2 regions of the Cobetia sp. 1CM21F genome follow, and region 2 is predicted to be linked to the other one. Evidence: predicted binding sites of a transcription regulator. Region 2 holds the regulator's gene; the other holds the start of a gene.
What was found. Region 2 encodes sigma-54, which starts transcription at its own class of promoters, with help from an activator protein. Its sites were predicted from a motif close to TGGCACNNNNNTTGCTNT; they were not measured.

Region 1 (5,961 bases), on a different contig from region 2:
CAGCGAGCCTTCGGTGTCGCAAACAGCCATGTTGGCTACGTGTCGGGATGATGCGCGCTTGCCATGCTGTGATAAGCTGGCGATAAAGTTTCCGATAGTAAACTTTATCGCCAGCTGACAGCGCTACGACACCCTATGTCGTGCGCCGCCAATATCACGCCCATAGCGAAGCCACTCTCATGAGCACACCGACAGACAAGGACGCCGCCGTCCGGATCGCCTCCGGTCGCAAACCCTTCGTTGAGCCCCTGAAGCTTGGCGAACGCGTGAAGCAGATCCGCCTCTCCCATCATTGGACGCTGGAAGATGTCAGCCAGCGCACGGGGCTGGCACGCTCGACATTGTCCAAGATCGAGAACGAGCAGATATCGCCGACCTTCACGGCGGTCCAGAAGCTGATTCATGGTCTCAACATCGACCTGCCGCAGCTGCTGAGCCCGCCCAAGCGCCAGAGTGGCACTCTCGGGCGTCGCGACCTGACGCGCGTCGGTGATGGCAAGTCACACCCGACACCGACCTATGAGCACGAGCTGCTGTCCTGGCAGCTGGCGCAGAAACGCATGATTCCTTTCAAGACTCGCGTGCGTGCGCGCAGCTTCGACGACTTCCCCGACTGGGTGCGTCACGACGGCGAGGAGTTCCTGATGGTATTGGCGGGCAGCATTCTGCTCTATTCGGAATTCTATGAACCCTTGCCGCTGGGTGATGGCGACAGCATCTATTTCGACTCCGACATGGGTCACGCTCTGGTTTCTACCAGCGAAGAAGATGCCATCGTGCTGTCGGTGTGCACTCGCAATGATTCGGATCCGAGCTGAGCTGATTTGAAGTGAGCCGAGCTGTGTTGAAGCGAGCTGGGCTGTGTTGAAGTGAGACAAGTCACGTAACGCACTGGCAGGAAGCTAAACCGCAAAGATTGCCTTAACGCGAGCGTCACCTGGCCGGTCCATTCAAAATAATGACTTGCTTGACCATGCTCGCCGTCAGCTCGAAATAAAAAAATCGCCCACTAGCCATGCGCTAATGGGCAATTTTTCTGGATATCGCAAAGACACTCATGGCTTGCGCCGAGTCCTGACCGCCAGCATCCACTGGGTGTTCAGTTTATCGAGCGTCTCATTACAGAGCGTCTCGATACCGAGCGTCTCAATCGTGCTGTGCGGCATCGCCGCGCCAGATCAACTGACCGCATTCGCGCAGATCATAGCCGCCGAGGGATTGCGCCAGCTGGATGCCATTCGGTGTGGCAAGATAGTCCAGCAACCCCTGGAAGAGATCGCGGAAGTAGACATTGCGCGGTACCACCAGGTCGAAGGCCTCTTCACAGACCGGCACGAAGCCGAGGCCGAACTCATTGGCCGCCGACAGCGTACCGGGGCCGACATCCACCTCGCCGCGCGCCACCATCGAGGCCACCTCACGCTCGGAATAGGCGATCGCCAGGGTGTTGAGCTGCTCGGCACGCATCTGATGGCCGGACAGCCACTCCTGCAGGAAGCGCTGCGAACCTGCCCCCTCCTGTCGCACCGCCCAACGCCGCTGCGAACCGAACAGGCCGCTGGGATCGATGGACAGATGACGATCATCATTGCGGATGATCAACCCCTGGGTACGACGCGCAAGCCGCACCATCACCCACTGACGATAGCCATCGTGGCCGCGAATCAGCGCCGGATGCCGCAGCGCCGCCTCCTCCGCGCGCCCCCAGTGAATGGCGCAGACATCAGCCCGCCCCTGGCTGAGCAGATCAAGCCCCAGACGCGTGCCGGTGACGCTCATGCCATAGAAGGCGCTACCGGCATGCTGCTGATTGAGACGCATGGAGAGCGCGGCCAGCAGCGGGTCGTCACTGCCGGTGATCATCAGGCGATCCGCCAATACACCATGATGGCTGGACTCGAGAATCCATTGCTCCACCAGGCGCCGCGGAAACAACCACTTGCCGGTCACCTTGGTCGCCGGCATGGTGCCATCACTGGCCAGTTGATAGATCTTCTTCTCGTTGAGATGCAGCAGACGCGCGACTTCCTGCACCGTCAAGAAGGGGTTGTCGTGGGGGACCGGAGCCTGACGGCCGGTGGCCGCATTCAGGGCCTCGCCTGAAGACTCAGCGACAGAGCCACCCGCAGGTGCGCCGAGTTCAGAGGAAAAGCCCTGTAAGGGTATGACGCCCAGCGGCGAAGAAAGACGACTCATCACTGCGCCCCCTTGCCATGTCCGGCTGCGCCGTCTGATGAAGATGGCTTGCCTGACGCGTCATGGCGCGATGACTTGAGAGCGTCGCCGGCACGCAGGGGCGGGATGGCATCCAGCACCAGCCGCCCGGCAGGGTCCACCGCCTGGAAGTGGCGGCCCTTGGCGCGCGCGATCAACAACACGCCAAAGCGTTCCGCCAGCTCCACCCCCTTCTGCGTGACGCCGGAGCGTGAGACCAGCACTGAAATCCCCGCCTGAGCCACCTTCAGCACCATCTCGGAAGTCAGGCGACCGGTGGTATAGAAGATGTTGGCTCCCTGGTAATCACTGCCATCATCACTCAGGGGCGCCAACCAGCTCAGCCCCGCCAGCGTATCGACGGCGTTGTGGCGGCCGACATCCTCGATGAACGCCAATACCTCATCATCCCGACACAGGGCACAACCGTGCACCGCACCGGCCTTGCGATAGGTCGCGTTGTGCGCCGCCAGCGCCTCCAGCAGGCGATACAACAAGGCCTGGCTAAAGGGGCCTGCGTCCAGCGCAGCCAGTGATTGGCGCTCCAGCAGATTGCCGAATACCGTGCCCTGTCCACAGCCGGTGGTCACGGTGCGCTTGCCGAGGCGCTGCTCGATATCCTCAGGCAGATGACGCGTCACCACCGAGGCGCTCTCGACCTCCCAGTCCACCTGCAGCGCTTCGAGGTCCTCAAGCTCACCCAGCAAGCCCTGATTGCGCAGATAGCCGGCCACTAGCGCCTCAGGTTCGGCACCCAGGGTCATCAAGGTGACGATCTCGCGCCGATTGAGATAGATGGTCAGCGAGCGCTCGGCGGCAATGGACTGCTGATGGCGCTCACCGCGCTCATCCATGACTTCGATGTCCAGCGTGGTGGGTAGTGTGGCGCGACTGATCGCTGGCCGTGCAGAGGGCATCATGAACTCGGGTCTCCCTGATCGAGCCGGTTGGAATGGCAATTCTTGCGCTGAATTGCCGTAGAGTACCAGTCCGATGGCAGAGCTGTCCCCGCACTGACTGACGGTGACCCTGATATCGCAGGCGCCGGCATGTATCTTGCACACTAGCACCATCGCAGCAATCTTTTCAGACCCGCTTGCGGGTACAGCAGTGAACAAGGAAGCCATGTCTGAATCCATCCCTCCCCGTAGTGACGATACTCGCTGGTTGAGTGTCACCCTGGCACCCACCACGCAGAAGCTGGGGCGTTTCAGCATCGATACCTGGCGGATTGCCGACCTCTCGCCCTCTGCAACGCCAGAGACGGAATCGCACTTAGCGGAGCCTGCCGCCGCTGATGAAGTAGCGCATCGCCGCATCCTGCCGCTGCAGCTTCACCTCACCGAGCGCACCGATTACCGCTACAACCTGCGCTGCGAGCAGCCGCGTCTGTTCGTCCAATGCGATGAGCGTGAAGCCGACGGCATGCAGCCCCGCGTGGTGACGGCCTGTCAGGAGGTAGCATCGCATTGGATGGATGGCGACCAGCTGGTGCTGGATGTGCCGATGCCCCCGGCCTTGATGGTGTGGCTGGAAGCCTACCTCGCGCGTCACGGCGAACGACTCGACGAAGGCAAGAAGAAGAAACGCAAGGGCGCCGGGCGCGCCAGTCAGGCAGAGCAGCACGCCGTGACGCCCAACAAGACTCATCAGCCCGGTGATGGTACGGAAAGCACGTCATGAGCCAGCACGACGACAACGCAAGCCCTGCCCATGAAGGCCTGTTCTCGCGCTGGTCACGCCGCAAGCAAGGCGACAGCCGCCGTGAAGACCAAGTGGTACAGCCGGACAGCGCCGAGGTGAGTAAAGGCGACAGCCTTCCGCCGTCACAGGCGGGAGTCGCCTCTGACAACAGCGTTGCCCCCCCTGCAGCGCGCGTCTCGCAGCACGAAGCCCTGGGCGGCGATAGCCCCTCCACGGCAGCACAACCGGCAGCCGCCGAGAGCGATCAGCAGGCATCGGACGCTGACAGCGCAGAAATGCCCGTCATCGAGCTGCCAGACCCCGACACCCTGACCCCAGACGCCGACATCAGCGCCTTCATGCAGAACGGCGTGGACCCGGCGCTACGCCAGCGTGCGCTGCGGCGCATCTTCATGGGTGGCGAGCACTCGGTGCGCGATGGGCTGGATGACTACGACCAGGACTTCTCCCAGATGCGCCCGCTCGCCGATGGTGTCGCCGACACGCTGCGCAGCTGGACTCGCAAGGTCGAAGAAGGCCTGGGAAAGCTCGATGAGGCAAGCGAGACACCCACGGCGGATACGACGCTGGAGACAGACGACCAGATCGCTGAGCAGGCGCCTGACGGTGAGGCGCCAGTGGGCGAGACACACGCGACGCCCAGCGACGAGATAGTCGAGTCGCCTGCCCCGCAAGCGATACCAGCAGAAGACTCGCGCGAGCCTGCTCCCGCGTCAGATGATGACCGCGGCGTCCGCCACAAGCCGTGACCCGGGGCTGGCCCCACAGACGCCTCCAGCGCCAGGGCGTCAGGATGACGCGCCGCACAATCAACATGCGTCATTATGACCCACGAGTAAGCCGAATACGTCTGACCGAGGTCATCCTGATGCCTCATGAGTCACCCTGACGCGCCCCATCAAGGCGCACTGACTGCAACGCACATGCAAGATTCAGCATGACATGCCAACCCTTGAAGATGATGACTGGCGTCAACCGCCTGCGCTGATGAGTGCCTGCGCGACCTGACCGCGCCCCTCTTCTCGCCGGGCGTGAAAACGGCAATGTCATCAACAGCATGCAAAGATGGTTGGCCTGTCATGAATCCCCCACTGAACGACTGTCGATCGCCGACCCGGCTCTGACCGCGAAAGACCGCGAGAGACCGCGAGAATCAGCGACGACCGGGACCTGCATCATCCGCCTGCCACCTGACGGCAGCTTGCATGCAAGGTCCGCCACGACCGAATAAGGATGAGGATGCTCAGCTCAAGCCTCGAGAGCGCTCAACGCGCCCTCAATCAACAAGCACGCCAACGCGCTCTGTCATCCGCCATGGGTGGTTCGCCTGCCTCAAGTCTGCCGCTGTTGGCGACGGATGCCGGTAGCGCGCCCATCCGCTATCACAGTCAGGGACGCACCGTGATCATCGGCAGCGAAGCGCGAGTGCGAGCACTCGCGAGTCTGCTGACCCGCCTGCCGGCCACCGCTCAGCTGCCGGTGGCACTCTTGATCAGTGAGCAGGACAACAGTGCGCTGGTGACGATGGATGAACAGCATCTCGCCGCCAGTGAGTCGCTGCCTGCGCACAGTGCTCCGCGTGACATGCTCGCGCTGAGCGGTCACCTCGGCCAGTTCAGCCTTGCCAGTGATGGCGTCAATCTGGCCGCCGCACTGGTGCCGGCAGGTGCCGGCAGCGCGACCCATTTCGACCTGATCGCCGATCTGTCCAGCCAGCCGCTCAACCAGGCGGAACTGCCACCGCCCGGCTATCTTCAAGCCGGCGCGGACGTCATCGCCGAGCTGGATCAGCTGGTCGCCGATGCCGAAGCCTCTCAGGAATCACTGTCACAGCTGACCGCCTGGGCCATGCAGTTCGCGGGCCTGATCGGCAATTTCGACAAACCGAATTACGTGACCGTCAATCTCGATACCTGCGCGCACTCCAGTGCCGGCAATATCGGCTGTACGCGTTGCCTGTCGTCGTGCAGCGCCGATGCCATCTTCTCGGTGGCCGGTCGTCGCAATGCGCATATCGAGATCGACCCTTACCTGTGCCACGGC
Region 2 (5,961 bases):
GGGCGCCGACAGCACCACCTCCGATGATGGGCGCGTCAACAGCACCTTCGAGGCAGCGCCTGCCAGCGGTGAATGAACCCGCCGGGCTGGCCGTCACGCCATGACCCGCGCCGCACCACCTTCTTCTCTGCCGCTCGATGGCATCATTGCTCGGGCGGCGACCCCGTCATGCCAAGGAGCCACCATGACTTCCACGACTCGCAAGCCCTTGACGGCCTGTCGCCAGACCCTCAACAGCGGTGTCATGGCGCTCTGCCTGGCACTGGGCATGTCCACCTTCGCCCCGGCCGCCATGGCGCTGGACAGCGATGCCAGCCAGCCGATCAACATCGCCGCGGATGCCCTGTCGCTCGATGACAAGGCCGGTACCGCCACCTACACCGGCCAGGTGGAGATGCGCCAGGGCAGCATGAAACTCGATGCCAGCCGCGTCGATATCAGCCGCGCCGGCAGCGGCGAGATCTCGCTGGTCAAGGCCACCGGCAAGCGTGCCTACCTGGAACAGCAACCCGCACCCGACGAGAAGCTGGTCAAGGGCTGGGCCGACACCATCCGCTACCATGCACTGGAGCGCCGCGTGGAGCTGGTCGGCAACGCGCGTCTTGAGAAAGGCGATGACACCTTCGAAGGCGGCTACGTGGAGTACTTCCTCGACAAGCGCCAGGTGAACGCCAACAACAGCAAGACGGCACAGCAGACCGAAGGCGGTCGCGTGCACATGACTCTGACGCCACGCGGCGCCAATGCCAGCAAGGAAAACTGAGTCATGACTGCTGCTACTCCGCGTACGCTGAGCGCTCGCCATCTGGCCAAGGCCTACAAGGGCCGCAAGGTGGTCAAGGACATCTCGCTGGAGATCCGCCAGGGCGACATCGTCGGCCTGCTGGGCCCCAACGGCGCCGGCAAGACGACCTCGTTCTACATGATCGTCGGACTGGTGCGCGCCGATGCCGGCAACGTCTCCATCGATGACAAGGACCTCTCCGCTGCCGCCATGCATCAGCGTGCACGCGCCGGCATCGGCTATCTGCCGCAGGAGGCGTCGATCTTCCGCAAGCTGTCGGTGGCCGACAACATCATGGCGATCCTGGAGACCCGCAAGGACCTGGATCGCAATGGCCGCAAGGCACGCCTTGAAGAGTTGCTCGAGGAATTCAGCATCACGCACATCCGCGCCAGCGCCGGCATGAGCCTGTCCGGTGGTGAGCGTCGACGGGTCGAGATCGCCCGTGCACTGGCCACCGAGCCGGACTTCGTGCTGCTCGATGAGCCCTTCGCCGGCGTCGACCCCATCTCGGTGGGCGAGATCAAGAGCATCGTGCGCCAACTGCGCGATCGTGGCATCGGCGTGCTGATCACCGACCACAACGTGCGCGAGACGCTCGATATCTGTGACACCGCCTATATCGTCGGCGATGGCCAGATCATCGCCCACGGTGACGCGGACTCCATCCTGGCCAACCAGCAGGTGCGCGACGTCTACCTGGGCCACGAGTTCACGCTCTAGGGTTAGCGGCTGCGCTGAGCCCACCAGATGCGAAAGCTTCAAAAGCCGCTGCGTGATTTTATCGCGTAGCGGCTTTTTCATGTCTGACATCAGACGCATGCATGACGTCCATACCACCTTGGTGGAAACATGGCATGCAAGTTGCTTGAATATTCACGACAACCACTTGTCAGTGCCCCGAGTCACGGTATAGCGTAGTAAGCACGTTCCTTTGCCGTGAATTGACTGACTCCATGAAACCCACCCTGCAACTCCGCCTCGGCACCTCGCTGACCATGACGCCGCAGCTCCAGCAAGCGATCCAGCTGCTGCAGCTGTCGACGCTCGACCTGCGTCAGGAGATTCAGCAAGCCCTCGAGTCCAACCCCATGTTGGAGCTCGACGAGGACTACGAGTCGCTGGATGTCGTCGAGACACAGGATTCGAGCGAGATCTCCACTGCCGACTCCTCGAGCGAGATTCCCGAGGAATACCCCCTCGACAGCGACTGGTCGGACCTCTACCAGGACCACGCCGGTAGCCTGACCAGCTCCGGCAGTGGCAGCGGGAGTGAAGAAGGGACGGACTTCGATCGAAATACCAGCGTCGAGAGCCTGCAGGACCACCTGCGCTGGCAGCTGGCGATGACCGACCTCGATGGCCGTGAACGCCAGATGGCGGAGAGCCTGATCGATGCCGTCGACGGTGCCGGTTATCTGAGCCTGTCACTCGATGAGCTGGTCGATGGCCTGCGCGGCCAGGGCCTGCCCGGCCTCAAGGCCTCCGAACTCGAGCAGGTATTGCTGCGTCTGCAGCAGTTCGACCCGACCGGCGTCTTCGCCCGTGATCTGCGCGAATGCCTGCTGCTGCAACTGGCACTGCTGCCGGATGACCTGCCGCTGCTGGCGCAGGCGCGCCGCCTGGTACGTCAATTCCTCGAGGCACTGGGCAACGATGACCGCAAGCTGCTCAAGCGCCGCCTGAGCCTTGACGATGACGAGCTGGATCACGTCATCCGCCTGGTACGCGCGCTCGATCCGCGTCCGGCATCCGCCTGGGGCGAGCCCGCCAGCGATTACGTGATCCCTGATCTGCTGGTGCGCCATACCCGCCATGGCTGGCAGGTCGAGCTCAACCCGGAAGCGCTGCCCAAGCTGCGCATCCAGCCGGAATACGCCGCGCTGATCAAGCGTGCCGACAAGTCAGCCGACAACACCTTCCTCAAGGACAACCTGCAGGAAGCCCGCTGGCTGATGAAGAGCCTGTCATCGCGCAATGACACCCTGCTCAAGGTCGGCCGCGAGATCATGGCGCGCCAGATCGACTTCCTCGAGCAAGGCGAGGAAGGCATGAAGCCGCTGATTCTGGCCAACATCGCCGAAGTGGTCGAGATGCACGAATCGACCATCTCGCGGGTCACGACCCAGAAGTACATCCACACCCCGCGCGGCGTCTTCGAGCTCAAGTTCTTCTTCTCGAGCCAGGTCGGTGGCAGCGGCAGTGGCGACGCCCACTCAAGCACCGCCATTCGTGCCCGCATCCGCAAGCTGATCGCGGAAGAGCCGGCCCGCAAGCCTCTCTCCGACTCGCGGCTGGTCGATCTGCTCGCCAGCGATGGCATCGAGGTCGCACGCCGTACCGTGGCCAAGTATCGCGAAGCGATGGGCATCCCCTCCTCCAGCGAGCGCAAACGTCTGGCCTGAGGCGTCACCTGCGGCTGTCATGCCCTGCTCTCACCTCCACAATGGCAGCCGCCGCCAACCTCAAGCGCTGGATTTTCCGCTCATCAGCCTCTGACTTCGCGGGCAGCGGTGCGCCTGTCTCGCGCTCTGTCATGCCGTCAACCGCTCATCAATTGCCCGTCATGGGCCATGACGGCGCGCAGGATGACGGTAAAAAACCGCCGTTCCGGCAGCGTCATTCACCGTCAATCGCATGTTTTTAAAGTCACTTTTGCGCGTATTGCACCTGGATGACACCCGGACAACCTCCCGGAACGCCGCTTGCTCCACGCAATCGAAGCGCCTGAAAGGCGACGTACATGCAGGGATTGGCGACGAAAACCCGCCTTCTTGCGCGTCTTTCACGCACCACCCACCAGACGTGCCCTTGAAGTCCACTCCGATACCCCTCACTGAGTTGAAGACAAGCACTGAGCCACGATGCAGCGCAGCGTTGATCTTTGCGCAAAGCTTGGGCATTGTCGGTACAGACGCTCACGACATCTGACGCCACTGGCAAGGGTGCGAAAACATCGCCAGACGGTGGCCGTCAAGCCTGTTGCAGAGCGTCCGATCAGGGTTTGCTCGTAGTCAAAAAGGGTTACAATTGAATGGCAACCCGCTGGATAAAGGAGCGTGTCCATGCAAGTGAATATCACCGGGCATCATGTGGAACTTACCGATCCTCTCCGCGATTACGTCAACGAGAAGCTCGCTCGCCTCGAACGGCATTACGACAACATCACCAATGTTCAGGTGACACTGTCGATCGAGAAGGAGCGCCAGCAGGCTGCCTGCACCTTGCACGCGGCAGGCGCTGACCTCCACGCCCTGGCAGAAGACCCCAACATGTACGCTGCCATCGACGCGCTCGCCGACAAGCTGGATCGCCAGCTGGTCAAACACAAGGAAAAGTCCCAGGCTCGCTCTCAGGGCACCGGGACCCGTTGACCTTCAGCCATGACACTTGATCAGATCCTTCCCCCCGAGCGCACGCTGTACGGTGTCCCCGGGGGGAGCAAGAAGCGGGTGCTTGAATTCTTCAGCACCTTCATCGCACAGAACATTCCCAGCCTGGATAGCCAGGAAGTCTTCTCGCGCCTGATCGGGCGCGAGAGACTGGGGTCGACCGGCATTGGCCACGGTGTGGCCGTGCCCCATGCACGCAGCCCGCATTGCAAGACGCCAATCGCTGCGTTTCTGAAGCTCGGTGAACCCATCGACTTCGATGCCATCGACGGAGAACCCATCGATCTGCTGTTCGTGCTGCTGGTGCCTGAGGAAGCGGATGAGACTCATCTGACGCTGCTCGGGCAGGTCGCGGAATTGCTCAATTCCCCGACCAATCGCTCGGCCCTGCGCCAGGCAGACAGCCAGCGTGCACTCTTTGAGGCATTGACCCAAGCCATCGCCGAATTACCGGCGCGCTGAATGACAGGCCCGGACATCGTCCGGGCTTTCGTCTTGCTGGCCTTCCATCGGCCGACGTACAGCGCACTGATAGCGGGCAGCCCTCTGCCCCACCCCTGCATTCTTTCGACGTTGACCTCGCCCTTGGAGAGCACTTCATGAAGATCGTGATCATCAGCGGCCGCTCCGGCTCCGGGAAATCCATCGCTCTCCAGGCGCTGGAAGATATTGGCTACTACGCCATCGACAATCTGCCCGGCATGCTGCTGGCGCCACTGGTCGATCAGCTCGAAAAGGACAGCCCGGCGCGTCGGCGCATCGCGGTCTCCATCGATGCCCGCAATCTGCCGGAAGCCTTGACCCGCTTCCCCGAATTGCTCGACAACGTCCGCCAGAGCGGCATGGACGTGCAGGTCGTCTACCTGACCACCGATTCGCGAGTGCTGCTGGAACGCTACTCGGCGACCCGTCGTCGTCACCCTCTGACGCGCGACAACGACCACACCCTGGCCGAGGCCATCGAGATCGAGCAGAAGACGCTCGCTCCCATTCGCCAGAAGGCCGATCTGGTCATCGACTCGACCAACCTGAGCGTGCACGACCTGCGCTCGCGGATCACCGAGCAGGTCGCCCAGCACAGCTCCCGCCACCTGACGCTGACCTTTGAATCCTTCGGCTTCAAGCATGGCGTGCCGACCGACGCCGACATGGTGTTCGATGCCCGCTGCCTGCCCAACCCGTACTGGGACATCAATCTGCGCGGCGATACCGGTCGCGATGACAGCGTGGCCGAATTCCTGCAGCGCTACCCCACCGTCCAGGCGATGCATGACGATATCGCTGGCTGGCTGGAACGCTGGCTGCCCGCCTATCAGGACAGCAACCGCAGCTACCTGACGGTCTCCGTGGGCTGCACCGGCGGCCAGCATCGCAGCGTCTACCTGTGCGAGCAGCTGGCAAGCTACTTTGCCGAGCGCCTGCCTGAGGTACGCCTGCGTCACCGCGAGCTGGGCATTCATACCGCCCTGAGCAACGCGGGTGAGACAAGTGATCAGCAGGAGCATCGCGATGGCCTCTCGTGAGCTGACGCTGACCAACCGCCGCGGGCTGCACGCCCGCGCAGCCACCAAGCTGGTCAATTGCTGTGCGCCCTATTGCGCGACGGTGATGGTCAGCCATGGCGAGCGACGCGCCAATGCAGCCAATGTGATGGCATTGCTGATGCTGGCCGCGCCCTGCGGCACCACGCTGTTGATCGATGTCGAGGGCGAACAGGCCGATGAGGCGATGCTGGCCATCGAGGCGCTCTTCGAGGCGCGTTTCGAGGAAGACGAATAACCGCCA

Region 1: a site for sigma-54 is predicted at 3,260-3,277, ahead of MSG32_RS05620 (DUF3305 domain-containing protein). Genes of this name have one in related genera too.

Annotation. Positions count from the first base shown of each region.
Region 1 covers NZ_JALNTQ010000001.1:1,387,047-1,393,007, forward strand. Annotated here, with positions in the region: gene MSG32_RS05605 (XRE family transcriptional regulator) at 180-818, shown strand; gene MSG32_RS05610 (helix-turn-helix transcriptional regulator) at 1,147-2,196, opposite strand; gene MSG32_RS05615 (formate dehydrogenase accessory sulfurtransferase FdhD) at 2,196-3,131, opposite strand; gene MSG32_RS05620 (DUF3305 domain-containing protein) at 3,340-3,897, shown strand; gene MSG32_RS05625 (DUF3306 domain-containing protein) at 3,894-4,667, shown strand; gene MSG32_RS05630 (4Fe-4S dicluster domain-containing protein) at 5,158-5,961, shown strand, end outside.
Region 2 covers NZ_JALNTQ010000002.1:1,194,663-1,200,623, forward strand. Annotated here, with positions in the region: gene lptC (LPS export ABC transporter periplasmic protein LptC) at 1-76, shown strand, start outside; gene lptA (lipopolysaccharide transport periplasmic protein LptA) at 185-763, shown strand; gene lptB (LPS export ABC transporter ATP-binding protein) at 767-1,507, shown strand; gene MSG32_RS10820 (RNA polymerase factor sigma-54) at 1,741-3,189, shown strand; gene raiA (ribosome-associated translation inhibitor RaiA) at 3,850-4,158, shown strand; gene MSG32_RS10830 (PTS sugar transporter subunit IIA) at 4,168-4,638, shown strand; gene rapZ (RNase adapter RapZ) at 4,776-5,699, shown strand; gene MSG32_RS10840 (HPr family phosphocarrier protein) at 5,686-5,955, shown strand.